One region of the Rhizobium acidisoli genome, then DNA from elsewhere that is predicted to be linked to it. Evidence: predicted binding sites of a transcription regulator. Region 1 holds the regulator's gene; each other region holds the start of a gene.
The links. Region 1 encodes PhoB, which activates phosphate uptake and scavenging genes when phosphate is short. Its sites were predicted from a motif close to TGTCATNNANCTGTCAT; they were not measured.
Positions count from the first base shown of each region.

Region 2: the regulator PhoB is predicted to act here: its motif matches at 2,721-2,737, upstream of CO657_RS26280 (DUF47 family protein).
Region 3: the regulator PhoB is predicted to act here: its motif matches at 1,749-1,765, upstream of CO657_RS16635 (esterase-like activity of phytase family protein).

Region 1 is NZ_CP034998.1:169,405-174,583, forward strand. It holds gene pstB (phosphate ABC transporter ATP-binding protein PstB) at 1-533, shown strand, start outside; gene phoU (phosphate signaling complex protein PhoU) at 578-1,291, shown strand; gene phoB (phosphate regulon transcriptional regulator PhoB) at 1,426-2,109, shown strand; gene CO657_RS00880 (GcrA family cell cycle regulator) at 2,388-2,921, opposite strand; gene CO657_RS00885 (aspartate aminotransferase family protein) at 3,347-4,546, shown strand; gene argF (ornithine carbamoyltransferase) at 4,583-5,179, shown strand, end outside.
Region 2 is NZ_CP035000.1:130,218-135,396, reverse strand. It holds gene CO657_RS26295 (carbohydrate ABC transporter permease) at 1-15, shown strand, start outside; gene CO657_RS26290 (sugar kinase) at 34-1,008, shown strand; gene CO657_RS26285 (inorganic phosphate transporter) at 1,064-2,065, opposite strand; gene CO657_RS26280 (DUF47 family protein) at 2,065-2,706, opposite strand; gene CO657_RS26275 (SIR2 family protein) at 4,116-5,159, shown strand.
Region 3 is NZ_CP034998.1:3,383,498-3,388,676, forward strand. It holds gene CO657_RS16620 (SRPBCC domain-containing protein) at 1-184, opposite strand, end outside; gene CO657_RS16625 (ArsR/SmtB family transcription factor) at 255-587, shown strand; gene CO657_RS16630 (NAD-dependent epimerase/dehydratase family protein) at 693-1,688, shown strand; gene CO657_RS16635 (esterase-like activity of phytase family protein) at 1,922-3,415, shown strand; RNA gene ssrS (6S RNA) at 3,545-3,703, opposite strand; gene CO657_RS16645 (cell division protein ZapA) at 3,774-4,151, opposite strand; gene CO657_RS16650 (DUF4164 domain-containing protein) at 4,280-4,555, opposite strand; gene tkt (transketolase) at 4,891-5,179, shown strand, end outside.

The DNA of each region.
Region 1 (5,179 bases):
CGGATATCGACGTCGTCGAACTTCGCGCTCGCGTCGGCATGGTCTTCCAGAAGCCGAACCCGTTCCCGAAGACGATCTACGAAAACGTCTCCTACGGCCCGCGCATCCATGGTCTGGCCAAGTCGAAGGCCGATCTCGACCAGATCGTCGAGACCAGCCTGCAGCGCGCCGGCCTCTGGAACGAGGTCAAGGACCGCGTGCATGAATCCGGCACCGGCCTGTCGGGCGGCCAGCAGCAGCGCCTCTGCATTGCCCGTGCCGTCGCCGTCAGCCCCGAAGTCATTCTGATGGACGAGCCCTGCTCGGCGCTCGACCCGATCGCCACCGCCAAGGTCGAGGAACTGATCCACGAGCTGCGCGAGAACTACACGATCGTCATCGTCACCCACTCCATGCAGCAGGCCGCGCGCGTCTCGCAGCGCACCGCCATGTTCCACCTCGGCAATCTCGTCGAGGAGAACGACACCGACAAGATGTTCACCAATCCCGACGATCCGCGCACCCAGGACTACATCATGGGTCGCTTCGGCTGATTTTGGCGACACCGAGCCTTCCCGTTATTCGAGGATAAAGCCCCATGGCATCGACACATATTTATTCTGCCTATGATGATGATCTGAAGTTTCTGTCCAGGCGGATTTCCGAAATGGGCGGCCTGGCCGAGCAGATGGTCGCCGAATCCGTCCGGGCGCTGGTCAACGGCGATACTGCGCTCGCCCAGAAGGTCATTTCCGACGACGTGATCCTCGATCACGCCGAGCGCGAGATCGGCGACAAGGCGATCGTCACCATCGCCCGCCGCCAGCCGATGGCCGCGGACCTGCGTGAGATCATGGGTTCGATCCGCATCGCCGCCGATCTCGAACGCGTCGGCGACCTTGGCAAGAACACCGCCAAGCGCGTCATCGCCGTGCAGAGCACCGGAGTGCCCCGCAAGCTCGCCCGCGGCCTCGAGCATCTGTCCGAGCTGGCGCTCGTCCAGCTCAAGGAAGTGCTCGACGTCTACACGACACGCGCCGCCGACAAGGCGAGTGCGATCCGCGAGCGCGACAACGAGATCGACGCGATGTACACCTCGCTGTTCCGCGAGCTCCTGACCTACATGATGGAAGATCCGCGCAACATCACCAGCTGCACGCATCTGCTCTTCTGCGCCAAGAACATCGAGCGCATCGGCGACCACGCCACCAACATCGCCGAGACGATCTATTACATGGCAACCGGCGCGCAGCCGGAAGGCGACCGTCCGAAGGACGACAGCGCCAACACCGTCGGCGCGGTCACGGAATAACCGCGCACCAGCCTATTGCGTGCGCGCCCATGTGGGGCGCGCAAAGAGGTCGCAGCCATTTTTCTGATTTTGCGCAGGATGCATTGCTTAAATCACCCCCGGTTTAAGGATCATGCGCGAGGAGACCGACACGCATGATCCCGAGAGTTGCAGTTGTTGAAGACGAAGAAGCCCTGAGCGTGCTTCTTCGCTACAATCTCGAAGCTGAGGGCTTCGAGGTCGATACCATCCTTCGTGGCGACGAGGCCGAAATCAGGCTTCAGGAGCGCACGCCCGACCTTCTCATCCTCGACTGGATGCTGCCCGGCGTCTCCGGCATCGAACTCTGCCGGCGCCTGCGCATGCGGCCGGAAACTGAGCGCCTGCCGATCATCATGCTGACGGCGCGCGGCGAAGAGAGCGAGCGCGTCCGTGGGCTTTCGACGGGGGCCGACGATTACGTCGTCAAGCCCTTCTCGACCCCGGAACTCGTCGCCCGCGTCAAGGCGATGCTGCGCCGTGCCCGCCCCGAGGTGCTGTCGACCGTGCTGAAATGCGGCGATATCGAACTCGACCGCGAAACCCACCGCGTCCACCGCAAGAGCCGCGAAGTCCGCCTCGGCCCGACCGAATTCCGCCTGCTGGAATTCCTGATGTCGTCGCCCGGACGGGTCTTCTCCCGCTCGCAGCTGCTCGACGGCGTCTGGGGCCACGACATCTATGTCGACGAACGCACCGTCGACGTCCATGTCGGCCGCCTGCGCAAGGCGCTGAACTTCTCCAACATGCAGGACGTCATCCGCACCGTCCGCGGCGCGGGCTATTCGATGGAAGCCTGAGGGGTTTCTGACAAAGTCGAGCAAGCTCCGCCCCTCACCCTAACCGACCGGGGTCGAGCCACACGTCTCGACCCGTCCTTCGGACCCCCGTAAACGAGGCGAGGGTACGTGCCCTGCTAGCGACCAGCGAGGGACGGAGAGGTTGCGGCATATCCCCTTCGCCCCGCGCGCGGGGAGAAGGTGCCGGCAGGCGGATGAGGGGCAGCCACACCCAACACACTCACACAAAAAAACGGGCCTTGCAGCCCGTTTTCGCATGTCGACAATGTCTTACCCGCTCAGCTTGCCCGGGCTGCCGCCCGGCGGCGTTCGTTGACCGGCTGGTAGGCGAGTTTCTGGTGATAGCCGCAATAGGGCGAATTGTCGGGGGATTCGCAGCCGCAGAAATGGAAGTCGTCCTTCAGCGGATCGCCGACCGGCCACTTGCAGGTGCGTTCGGTCAGTTCCGTCAGGCCGAGGCGGCGCGAGATCGGCACGACCACGTTGCCCTTCGGCACGTATTCCATTTCCTCGACCGTTTCGATCTCGATCTCTTCCTTCAGCATCGTCGCGCCCTGCTGGCGGGTAACGGTGCGGGTGGTGATCCGAGAGGCGAAGTTCGGCGCGCGCGGCGCCGATGTCGTGCGTTTCGGCGTGCGCGCCGTGGCGGCCGTGCCGCCGGCCTTGGCGCGGCCGGGAAGGCTCAGCCGGTGAACCTTGCCGATCACAGCGTTTCTGCTGACACCGCCAAGTTGCGCCGCGATCTGGCTGGCGCTCAGTCCTTCGGCCCAGAGCTTCTTGAGTTTCTCGACCCGCTCGTCTGTCCAGTTCATGCCCTGTCTCCACCTTTTGCGTTGGTGATGGCAGAATCCCTCACCGTTGTCCCGGAAGCCTCCGAAACAAGAAACGCTTGATCAATTTTGGTGACTAGTTCCGCCGCATGCAGTCTAGTAATTGAACTTTAACCTAGTGTGAGCCTGACTCCGTGACAAGAGTCGCATGAATCCGGATGAATCGAATTCGGAGTTTTCCCCAACTTGCTGCCGCTGCGTGGCATTTCTGCAATATTGCCTGTTGAAGGTCGAAAACACCGCTGTACAAGCTTGCTGCATGCGCTAAGGGCGCAGTTTTGTTGACATTGCAGCGCGAAAAGGAAATAGTACCGCTGGCCGCCGCAAGGCGGCATTTTTGATTTTTCAGGCCTGGTTTTCTTAGCCGGAGTCCTGTGTTTGACAACGCTGATCGGGAGACCCGCGCCATGGCTGAAGCCGCGCCGCTTTATGACACCTATTCTCGTGCCCCGCTGCGGTTCGAGCGAGGCGAGGGCGTATGGCTGATCACCGAAGGCGGCGAGCGATATCTCGATTTCGGCGCCGGCGTCGCCGTCACCTCGGTCGGCCATAGCAACCCGCATGTAGTTGGCGCGCTGAAGGAACAGGCCGACAAGGTCTGGCACCTCTCCAATATCTATGAGATCCCCGGCCAGGAGCGCCTGGCCAAGCGGCTGACGGAGGCGACTTTCGCCGACAAGGTGTTCTTCACCAATTCGGGCGCCGAGGCGCTCGAATGCGCGATCAAGACGGCGCGCCGCTACCAGTTTTCCAAGGGTCATCCCGAACGCTTCCATATCATCACCTTCGAAGGCGCCTTCCATGGCCGGACGCTGGCGACCATCGCCGCCGGCGGCCAGGAGAAATATCTCGAAGGTTTCGGCCCCAAGGCGCCGGGCTTCGATCAGGTGGCCTTTGGCGACATCGACGCGGTGCGTGCCGCCATCACCGACGCGACGGCGGCAATCCTCATCGAGCCGGTGCAGGGCGAGGGCGGCGTGCGCCCGGCCACGCCTGAGTTCATGAAGGCGCTGCGCCAGATCTGCGACGAAAACGGCCTGCTGCTGATCCTCGACGAGGTTCAGACCGGCGTCGGCCGCACCGGCAAGCTTTTTGCCCATGAATGGTCGGGCATCACGCCGGATATCATGGCTGTCGCCAAGGGCATCGGCGGCGGTTTCCCGCTCGGCGCCTGCCTTGCCACGTCTGAGGCCGCCTCCGGCATGAAGGCCGGCACGCACGGCTCGACCTATGGCGGCAATCCGCTCGCCATGGCCGTCGGCAGTGCCGTGCTCGACATCATCCTCGCCGATGGCTTCCTCCAGCAGGTCCGCGACGTAGCGCTCGTCTTCCGTCAGGGACTGGCTTCGCTGAAGGACCGCTATCCCGATGTGATCGAGGATATCAGAGGCGAGGGGCTGCTGCTCGGCGTCAAGGCGGCCGTTCCTTCAGCCGAACTGCTGCAGGCGATCCGCGCCGCGCATCTGCTTGGCGTGCCCGCCGGCGACAACGTCATCCGCCTTCTTCCGCCCCTCGTCGTCACCGCCGAGGAAGCCCGCGAGGGCCTTGCCCGCATCGAGCGCGCCGCCGAGAGCATCCGCGCCTCCAAGGTCAAGAAGACGGCTTGAAAGGATTGCGCCCGCGGGCGCACGACAGGTAAGAACATGGCTCCTAAACATTTCCTCGACCTTTCGGCGGTCACCTCAGCCGACCTCAGAACCATCATGAACGATGCGCTCGCCCGCAAACAGGCCTTCAAGGCCGGCAAGGGCGACAAGCCGCTCGCCGGCAAGATGCTGGCGATGATCTTCGAAAAGCCGTCGACCCGCACCCGCGTCTCCTTCGATGTCGGCATGCGCCAGCTCGGCGGCGAAACGCTGTTCCTGTCCGGCACCGAGATGCAGCTCGGCCGCGCCGAGACGATCGGCGACACCGCCAAGGTGCTGTCGCGTTATGTCGATGCGATCATGATCCGCACCACCGAGCATTCCAGGCTGAAGGAGCTTGCCGAACATGCGACCGTGCCGGTGATCAATGCGCTGACGGATGACACCCATCCCTGCCAGATCATGGCCGATATCATGACCTTCGAAGAGCATCGCGGCCCGATCAAGGGCAAGACCATCGCCTGGACCGGCGACGGCAACAATGTGCTGCATTCGCTGGTCGAAGGGGCGGCGCGCTTCGGCTATCGCATGAACATGGCCGTGCCCCTTGGCTCGGAGCCCAAGGATCACTATCTGAACTGGGCCCGCAATGAG
Region 2 (5,179 bases), on a different replicon from region 1:
GGCGCCGTCAAGTGAGCAGGTGAGACGACGGTTTTGACGAGTTCTTCCGTGTTCGATTCGCCTGCCGATCCGGGGCGCAGCGTTTTGTGCGTCGGCGCGGCCGTCCTGGACACGCTGTTTCGCGTGCGCTCGTTGCCGACCGGCCAAGGCAAAATTCTCCCCTACGATATGCTGCAGATCGCCGAAGGTATGGCGTCAAGCGCGGCCTTTGCCGTCGCCCGGCTGGGCGGCCATGCCAGCCTCTGGGGCGCGGTCGGTGATGATGCCACCGGCGAACGCATCATTGCCGACCTGGGCAAGAGCGGTATCGATACGGGCGGTATGGTCCGTGTGGCAGGCGCCCATTCGGCGGTCTCGACGATCCTTGTCGACGATCAGGGCGAGCGTTTGATCGTGCCCTTCTACGATGCGGCCCTGCACGAGACGGTCAAGCCGGTCACAAAGCAGGACCTGTCCGCTTTCGATGCGGTGCTGGTCGACGTTCGTTGGCCGAAGCTTGCATTGCGGACGCTGTCGGCCGCCGGAGAGGCAGGCAAGCCGGCCATCCTCGATGGCGACGTTGCAGGCGACGGCGTGATCGAGATGCTGGCGCCGGCTGCCAGTCACATCGTGTTCTCGCAGCCGGCCGCCGAGCGCCTGACCGGAACTGCCGAGCCGGCGAAGGCCGTCGGCCTTCTCCGGCGAAAGTTCGAGCACGCCTTCACCAGCGTCACCTCAGGGGAAAACGGCTCTTTCTGGTTCGACGACCAAACCAGCGAAATCGCCCATCTTGCCGCTCCGAAGGTGAAGGCCGTCGATACGCTCGCAGCAGGCGATATCTTCCACGGCGCTTTCGCTCTGGCGATCGCAGAAGGCATGTCGATCGCCGAGACGATGCGCTTGTCCTCCATGGCGGCAGCGCTCAAATGCCAGGTGTTCGGTGGCCGTATCGGCGCGCCCACAAGAGCCGAGGTTTGCGATGCGCTGCGGGGTTGGGACGCGCTGGTGACGACGATGAGAGATCGCTAAGCGCGTTTTGTGAATCGCAATCCAGAATCCCCGCACATTTTGAGCGACATCACGATCAAAAGAGGTCCGAAAGCCAGTAGCAGAGCGCTGAAATCGTTGCTGCGGCGGGAAGTGTGACAATCCAGGCAATAACAATATTGCCGGCCAGGCCCCAGCGAACAGCAGACAGTCGTCGGGAGGCACCGACGCCGATGATGGCGCCGGTGATCGTGTGCGTCGTCGAGACCGGGATGCCCAGCCAAGTTGCGCCGAACAGCGTCAATGCTCCGCCGGTTTCGGCACAGAAGCCCTGCATCGGGTTGAGGCGCGTGATCTTCGATCCCATGGTGTGGACGATGCGCCATCCGCCGCAAAGCGTGCCGAGCGCCATTGCGCCTTGGCATGAGAGAACGACCCAGAGCGGCACATGGAAGCCGCCGGTCAGATAGCCTTGCGAATAGAGCAACACGGCAATGATGCCCATCGTCTTTTGAGCGTCGTTGCCGCCGTGGCCGAGGGAATAGAGCGAGGCGGAGACAAACTGGAAAACCCGGAATGTCCGATCGACAGCGAAAGGCGTCTGTCGCACGAAGATCCACGACACGATCAGGATGAGCAGCAGCGCAAGGAAAAACCCGATCGCCGGCGACATCACGATGGCGCCGGCCGTTTTCAACAATCCGCTCCACACGATCGAACTGAAACCTGTCTTCATCAGACCGGCACCGACCAACCCGCCGACCAGTGCATGCGATGAACTCGAAGGGATGCCGAAGACCCAGGTGACAATGTTCCAGACGATCGCGCCCACCAATGCCGCGAAGATCACCTGCGGCGTGACGATGGCCGGATCGATAATGCCGGTCCCGAGTGTTTCTGCGACGTGCAAACCAAAGAACAAGAAGGCGATGAAATTGAAAAAAGCCGCCCAAAACACTGCATATTGCGGACGCAGCACCCGCGTCGACACGATCGTGGCAATGGAATTGGCCGCATCGTGCAGGCCGTTGAGGAAGTCAAAGAAGAGTGCAACGGCCACGAGAGCGGCCAGAAGGGGGAGGGCGAGGGTGGCTTCCATCAAACGTTCTCGATGACGATGCCACTGATTTCATTGGCGACATCCTCGAAACGGTCGACGACCTTCTCAAGCTCGCCATAGATCTCGCTGCCGATAAGATATGCCATCGCATTCGATGCGCCGTGGCGGCGGTAAAGATCCTTCAGTCCTTGCTCATGCAACTCGTCGGACCGGCCCTCGACCCGTGTTACTTCTTCCGCCAGCGCGGCCAGGCGAGGAGCATTGGTGCTGATCCGGTCGAGAAGAGGAAGGGCCTCGGCGATCAAATGGGCCGCCTGGACGATCGTCTTTCCCATTTCCTGCATCACGGGGTCGAAGCTTTTCTGCTCGAACAGCCGGATGGTCTTCACCGTCTTCTGCATCATGTCGATCGCATCGTCCATCGACTGGATGAGATCCTTGATATCGCCGCGGTCGAACGGCGTGACGAAACTGCGGCGCACCGCAAGCAGCACCTCGCGGGTAATGTCGTCGGCTTCATTCTCCAACTGGATGATCCGGGCGCAATGGCCTTCAATGTCCGTGCCGCCCAAGAGTTCGTTAAGCGCTTCGGCCGCACCGACGACGGTCTTAGAGTGTTGGGCGAAGAGATCGAAGAAACGATCTTCCCGCGGCATGAGTTTTCGAAACCAGCTTAACATCGGCGCTCCATGGCTGTCACAAAAGCGTCATAAAGCACGGTGGCTGTCATGGAAAGCCTCGAGGTCAATGGACAAATTGTCCGAAGGGTGAATCAGGAATTGCAATCCTCGAACCGCAGAAATTAAATCGAAAGACTCGACGCGGGCAATTAACAGGCTAGAAGTCGAGTTGGAGTCCTGAAATTCCCATGAAGGGAAAAATCCTTTGACAGGACTCGTGCAATGGCTAAAGCTATGCTTACACGAAAACGAAAAGAGCCAGTGCGGGAACACCGGCTCTCTCGATAGCTTACCGCTTTCACGGTTTCGTGGTCGTATCGGAGCCGTCTTCATGGTGCTTAAACCATGGGACGGCTTCCTTCATTTCCGCAGCGAAGTGAAGACCGTATATGATCGTCATCGACGCGTACGTAGCTATCACCGCCCACTTCAGTACCATGTTGACCATGGTCACCTCCGCTGTTTGGTGCATTAACACGAGCAATGTACGAGACTTCAGTATTCGCGCACAAGGGCGAAATCTGTGTATGCCCCAACGTCCACAAGTCAAATTTTTTTCTCGTGTAGTTTCAATGGCATAAGCTGCACGGTCTGTGGATTAAAGGCGTGAACGGACGGCGAACAAAGTTTCGCTTTTCGGTCACACCTGATGATTCGGTTGATCGAGCCGGTGGAATCGCCTTGACGATTCTCCGAATCGTTTGCCGAAAGCCAGTTATCCACAGCCCGCCGATCCCAATTCCGAAGCCATGGACCCCTCGGACACGTAGAGCAGTCACGAAAGCGCTGCGCCGGTGCCCAGCCGGGACTAATAGCTGGGCCTCCCGAGACGAAGACCCTTCCTGAGCATGAAGTAACAAAGGGTCACCTCCCCCCTATTCCAATCCTGAAGATGACCAACGTGAACATCCAGCACGTCACCACAGACCGTGGGCCTTTGACGATCGCCACCTATGAAGGCATGGCGGCCTCGCCTCCCCGGAACCTTGTCGGCCGCCGAAGTCGATCGGCAGCTGAAGATCATGCGGGAGCTCGACGCCCAGCAGAAGAAAGCGACATCATGAACCAGATCCACGATCTCCTCTCGCGAGCCCAGGACCTGATCCGCGATCCTGCTAAGTGGGCCACAGGTTGGTTTGCCCGGGACGTTGAACAGGCCGCTCCTCGGTAATGGCACAGACCCTGACCGATTCTACTCAATTTATGAGTTCATGGCCTAGAATGAGCATTCCATCGACGAACTTGCCTCCGGTTTGGGGCGCAAGATTCCTGCGGATAATTCATAGGAGGGATGGCAAATCAGTTGTCGTCGTTAGACAGTTCACGCAAATGGTGAATGTGGGGCTCGGCGCGGTAGGCCCCTTGTTAGAAAAGCCCTTCTCGGTTCTTACGGATTTAATTGAGCGAGAATGTACGAAGACAACACGACATTTGTGATTGGCGCGGGTGCCAGCCAAGAGTTCGGATTACCAGTCGGCTGGGACCTGCTCACACAAATCCGCGATAATAGTTTCTTCTTGTTTGATGGCGGAGCCTATCCGTCGAGAGGAGCAAGGGCGATCTACGAAGCGGTTTATGGCAAGCATCAAGACGATCCCGAGATGATCAAGAGGATCTTTCAGGGCTTTGTCGACATTCATAGGCGCGTGGTCACGGCGGAATCGATCGACGAGTACATCAATCGCCACAGCGATGATGCGGTGATCGCTGAAATCAGCAAACTCCAAATCGCGTTTGCGATCATGCATGCAGAGGTCAATTCGAACCTCGTCCCCCATGCGGGCAGCCTAGCTGATGGCGTCAATTGGGACAATGCCGACAGCTCGTGGATTGGACCGTTTGCAAGAAAACTGTTCGAGGGAGTTAGAGCAAGTGAAGTCGAAACAATCGGTAGCAATATCTCGATCATCTGCTTCAATTACGACCGCTGCATCGAGCATTACCTCGAGTATGCAATCCAGCGGGCTTATCGCGACGTTGATCGCAAGCTAGCTCGGCAAATCGTCAAGAGCATGAACATCATTCACCCTTACGGATCGCTCGGAGACATCAGTCGGGTCGCATTCGGGACCCCGCTTGAGCATGTCGATTTGTACCACGTTACGAAAAGCCTGATCACATGGTCAGAATCGATCCAAGAAGATAATTTGGTAGAAGATATACACGAGGCCATTAGAGACGCACGAAACATTGTCTTTATGGGTTTCGCCTTCGCCAATCAGAATATGCGCCTACTCAACGCGTCGGTAGATGATGCAAAGAGCTACTTCACGAAAGTCTACGCAACTGGTTATGGTCTAACGCCGGATGTTGAGAGGAAACTCAAGAAGCAAATTACAGCGCTTTATGCCAACAATAGTGAGGATCCGAGATATCATAACTGGATCAATATCAAGTATGGCATGAAGTGTGCTGAATTTTTCAAGACTCAACATTTGAATTTCATGATGTAAGCAGCGGTGAGACTGTTGGT
Region 3 (5,179 bases), 1.4 Mb from region 1:
CGAGTTCGACCACCTCCACCTGGGCGTCCTTCCACCAGGTCACCGTGGTGCCCTTGACCAGCGGCGCGCTCGCCCCGCCGATCGTGGTGAAATAGCTGCTGAGCTTCTTCGGGTTGACGACGGCGTCGAATACCTCTGCGACCGGACGGCCGATACGGCCGGAAACGCGGATTCCGAGAGACATGGTCCTTCTCCTCTTCTCCATTGTGTCTGTTTCCATTGTACTCGGCGCCATTATGTTATAAAAACATAACATGTCAAGCGAATCGACCGACGACCCCGTTTTCAAGGCGCTGGCGCATCGTCGCCGCCGCGAAATCCTCGACCTGCTCAAAGATGGCCCGCGCACCACAGGGGCGCTTTGCGAGATGTTTCCGCAGATGGACCGCTGCACGGTGATGCAGCATCTGAAGGTGCTGGAGGAAGCCGACCTGGTCATCGCCAGGAAGGAGGGCCGCGAACGCTGGAACCACCTGAACAGCCTGCCGATCAAGCACATCCATGACCGCTGGATCAGCGCCTATGCAGGGCATGCTCTATCGATCCTCGACCGGTTGAAAAGCGATCTTGAAGGCCAGCCGGAATAGTGACCCGGCCTGCAGCTTTCCTGCACCCCCATGCATAATTTATGCGTTGCCTGGTAATCCCGCCCTTTATAGCCTCCGGCGCCGAAACACTCGGGAGGCGGTGCGATGACGATACTGGTAACGGGAAGCGCCGGCCGTCTCGGCGAGGCGCTGATGCGTAGCCTGAGAGGGCAAGGCCGGCCGGCGCGCGGCATCGATGTCAAACCGTCGGCTTTCACCGACATGGTCGGCTCGATCGGCGATCGCGCCTTCGTCAGACAGGCGATGTCGGACATCCGCCACGTCGTCCATGCCGCGACCCTGCACAAGCCGCATGTGGCGACCCATGGCAATCGCGATTTCCTTGACACCAACGTCGGCGGCACGCTGAACCTGCTCGAAGAGGCGATTGCCGCGGGCGTTGCAAGCTTTGTCTTCACCAGCACCACCAGCACCTTCGGTGCGGCATTGACGCCGGCCGCCGGCCAACCGGCCGCGTGGATCACCGAGGAGGTATTGCCGGTTGCCAAAAACATCTACGGCGTGACGAAACTCGCCGCCGAAGGCCTGTGCGAACTCTTCGCCCGCAAATCCCTTCTGCCGGTCATTACCCTCAGGACCTCGCGTTTCTTCCCTGAACGCGACGCCGATCCTGATATTCGCGGCGGCTATTCGGCAGCGAATGCACAAGCCAACGAACTTCTTCACCGCCGCGTTGACATCGCCGATGTGGTCGGCGCCCATCTGCTGGCACTGGATAAGGCGCCGGCAATCGGCTTCGGCCGCTACATCATCTCGGCCACGACACCATTTTCGTCGAACGATCTCGCCGAGATCAGGCGCGACGCGCCTGCCGCCGTCGAGCGGTTGTTTCCAGGTGCGGGTGCCCTCTATGCCGAGCGCGGCTGGAAGATGTTCCCGACCCTCGACCGCGTCTATGTCAACGCCCGCGCAAGGCGGGAACTCGGCTGGCAACCGCGCTATGATTTCCGTTTCGTGCTCGATTGCCTCAGCGACAACAGGGAATGGCGCAGCCCGCTGGCGCTCGATGTCGGCTCCAAGGGCTACCACGACGAGGTCTTCACCGAAGGACTTAGTCCGGTCGATCAGGCAACTGCCTGAATTGCAGGCTCTCTTGCATAATTCCTTAAATCGGAACTCAGACGCGCGGCGCTTTAGCTTCGTCATCCAGATATCACGATCCCATCCTAGACCGTTAGCCGGGGATACGGGGGACGAGATCCAGGATGTGTTCTGTCTGCGGATCGATCCCAAGGCCGAGGGTGTCATTTGAAGCGGTGTCCAGCCTGCGGGCGGAAACCGCTGCAGGAACGCTTTGACCGAGAGGGTATTTCATGAACAACGTCAGATCATACGCATCGCGGCTGTTTGCTGCGGTTCTCGCGGCATCCGCCGCCATTCCGGCCGCAGCAAGCGCGGAGAATTCCGCCGCCGTCGGTAGCCTTACCTTCGTCAACAAGGGCCTGGTCGGCATCGGCCGCATCCCGGCCAACCAGCGCGACAAATTCGGCGAAACCTTCGGCTCCGGCTCCGGCATGACGATCGATTCCGCCGCCTGGAGCCGCGATGGTGCCGGCTACAAGGGCACGCTCTACCTGTTGCCCGACCGTGGTTACAACGCCGTCGGCACCGTCGACTATCGGCCGCGCTTGAACACCATTGCGATCGGCCTGACGCCGACCGCTCCGAGTGCGGCGCCCGAGGCCGGCAAGGAGCAATCCGGGGTCGATGCGAAACTTGTCGATTCCATCCTATTTGTCGATGACAAGGGCGGCGACATGACCGGCCTCGACCCGGAATCCGGCGTCCGCGCCGCTGCCGGCGACTTTCCGCCGCTGCCGCAGGCGGTAAACGGCAAGATCGCCCTCGACAATGAAGCCATCATCCGCATGGCCGACGGCAGCATGTTCGTCAGCGACGAGTACGGCCCCTATATCTATCGCTTCGCAGCCGACAGTCACCTGCTCTCGGCCACCCAGCCGCCGAAGGCGCTGTTGCCGATGCGCAAGGGCGCGCTGAGCTTCGCCTCCAACAATCCCGGCCCCGGCGCATCCGCTCCGGACCCGAAGGACCCGGAGACCGGCCGCCAGAACAACCAGGGCCTTGAAGGCATAGCGATGACCCCGGACGGCAAATTCATCATAGCGGTGCTGCAGTCGGCGGCCCGCCAGGACGGCGGTGATTCCGGCTCGACCCGTCAAAATACTCGCGCCATGATCTATGACGCTGCCGATCCCGATCCCGATCACCTGAAGCTGGTGCACGAATATGTCGTGCCGCTGCCGGTCTTCAAGGATGCCAAGGACAAGACGGTGATCGCGGCTGAGAGTGAAATCGTCGCTCTTTCCGACAAGACTTTCCTGATGCTTGCCCGCGACAGCGGCAACGGCCAGGGCCTGAAGGGCGACACCTCGCTCTACCGCAAGATCAACATCGTCGATCTCTCCAATGCGACCGATATCGCCGGCAGCGATTTCGATGCCGGCAAGCCGACCGCGCCGAAGGGCGTCGTCGATCCTTCGCTGACGCCGGCGACGCTGACGCCTTTCATCGACATCAACGACAAAGCCGAGCTTGCCCGCTTCGGCCTGCACAACGGCGCACCGAACGACAAAAACAACCTGTCGGAAAAATGGGAAGCCATGGGTCTTGCGAGCGTTCTCGATCCGAACCTGCCGGACGACTATTTCCTGTTCGTCGCCAATGACAACGACTTCCTGACGCAGGATGGTTTCCAGGTGGGCGCAGCCTACAAAGCGGAGGGCGGCGCCGACGTCGACACCATGTTCCAGGTCTTCCAGGTCACCCTCCCCGGCTTGAGGAAGTAGCCGCACTCGACGAAGGGCGGACAGCCATCCAAAGTGCTACAGCGTCCTTTGCGCGTCTAAAAAGACGCGCGGCGCTGTAGCCGCCTTCGCCCGCTCGGTCCGGCGTCTTCGCTGAAGATGGAAGGGAAGGTGCGATCCACGGCAACCGATGGATGTTTACGATCCTGGGTGCCTACAAACGTAGGTGGGCGCCGTGTGTCCAGGCCCACGGGCCTGGCCAGGGACAGCTCCCTTTGGATCGAGTATGGCCCCAGGGATTGTGGTTCCTGTCGAGAGGCGCAGACCGCATCGCGATATATAAGGTCGTTTGCGCCGACGCGCCAGTGGCGGCGGCAAGTCGTCCTTATTTAATTGAAGATCAATTGAGTTCGGGGGCTGGCCGGCCGTTCAGCTTGTCGGTGATGCCGCGAATGCGGGATGAAACCTCGCTGAGCGCCGCCGCGAGATTCTCCTCGGTGCGGGCGGTAGCGGCAAGCACCGTGTCGCGGTTGCCGCGCAAGGATTCGAGTTCGGATTCCAGCCCGGTGACGCGGCGCGTCAGCTCGGCAATCTCGTCCATGATCATGATACCGGCCATGACCGTAATCCTGAGATCGCCGATTTCCCCGAACTGCCCCTTGAGATGGCCGACATAGCGGTCGAAACGGGTGGCGAGATCGGTCAGGTGATCCTCCTGCCCTTCCTCGCAGGCCATCCGATAGGCTTTGCCGTCGATCGTTACCGTCACCTGCGCCATGCCGAACTCTTTCTATAAGAGCATGATGCCGAAAAGTGTGAACGGCTTTCGGACGACATCATGCTCTAACTCTTTCAATGAGAACAGGATTCAGATTTTGGGCCAGCTTGGCCTGCAATCATCCTGTTCTAGCGATCCAGAACCGCGCGGATCGTTTCCATGGCCGTCACCAGCCGCCGCGATACCTCGCGGTTGACTTCCTCGAGCCGGTTGGCGCGGAATTCCGCCTGATCGAGCTCCTGCGCCAACCGGGAGCGATCAGCGTGCACGCGCCGCACCTCGCCCTCGATCTCGCCCTGCTCGCGCTCCCGCTCGACGCGCATGTCGACGGCGTTTTCGAGGCTCGAAATCGCCTGTCTCAATTCGTTGAGCGCTGCTTCCATGGTTTTGCCTGTGGGCATCATGCTTTCCCGATTCCCGCGCAGGATCCGCGAATCGGCACGCCGCGCCGATCCTGCGATTTCAAAAAGGATATGCAGCTCGCCGACGGCCCGTCAATAAATCCTGTCACTTGCCCACCGGCCTATCTTGTGGATGAGCGTTTTGGAGATCCTCGCCACACAAGATTTGTCTTTTGTACAATCGCGCGATCAAATGTCAAAAATCGCGGCGACCCGCCGGGATTTGGCGTCCCATTTATTGACTTGCCAGCGCCAACTGCTATGTGTCTGCCGCTTTCACTCGATGGTCTTGGAGGCTCGAGGCCATCCCCCCGACACCCGGAACTTGCGGAAAAGCCATGACCTCTCCCGAACAACATGACCGGATGGCGAATGCGATCCGTTTCCTCGCCATGGACGCCGTCGAAAAGGCGAACTCCGGCCACCCGGGCATGCCGATGGGCATGGCCGATGTGGCAACGGTCCTGTTCACCAAATATCTGAAGTTCGATCCGAAGAAGCCGCATTGGCCGAACCGCGATCGCTTCGTGCTCTCGGCCGGTCACGGCTCGATGCTGCTTTATTCGCTGCTGTATCTGACCGGCTATCCCGACATGACGGTCGAAGATCTGAAGCAGTTCCGCCAGC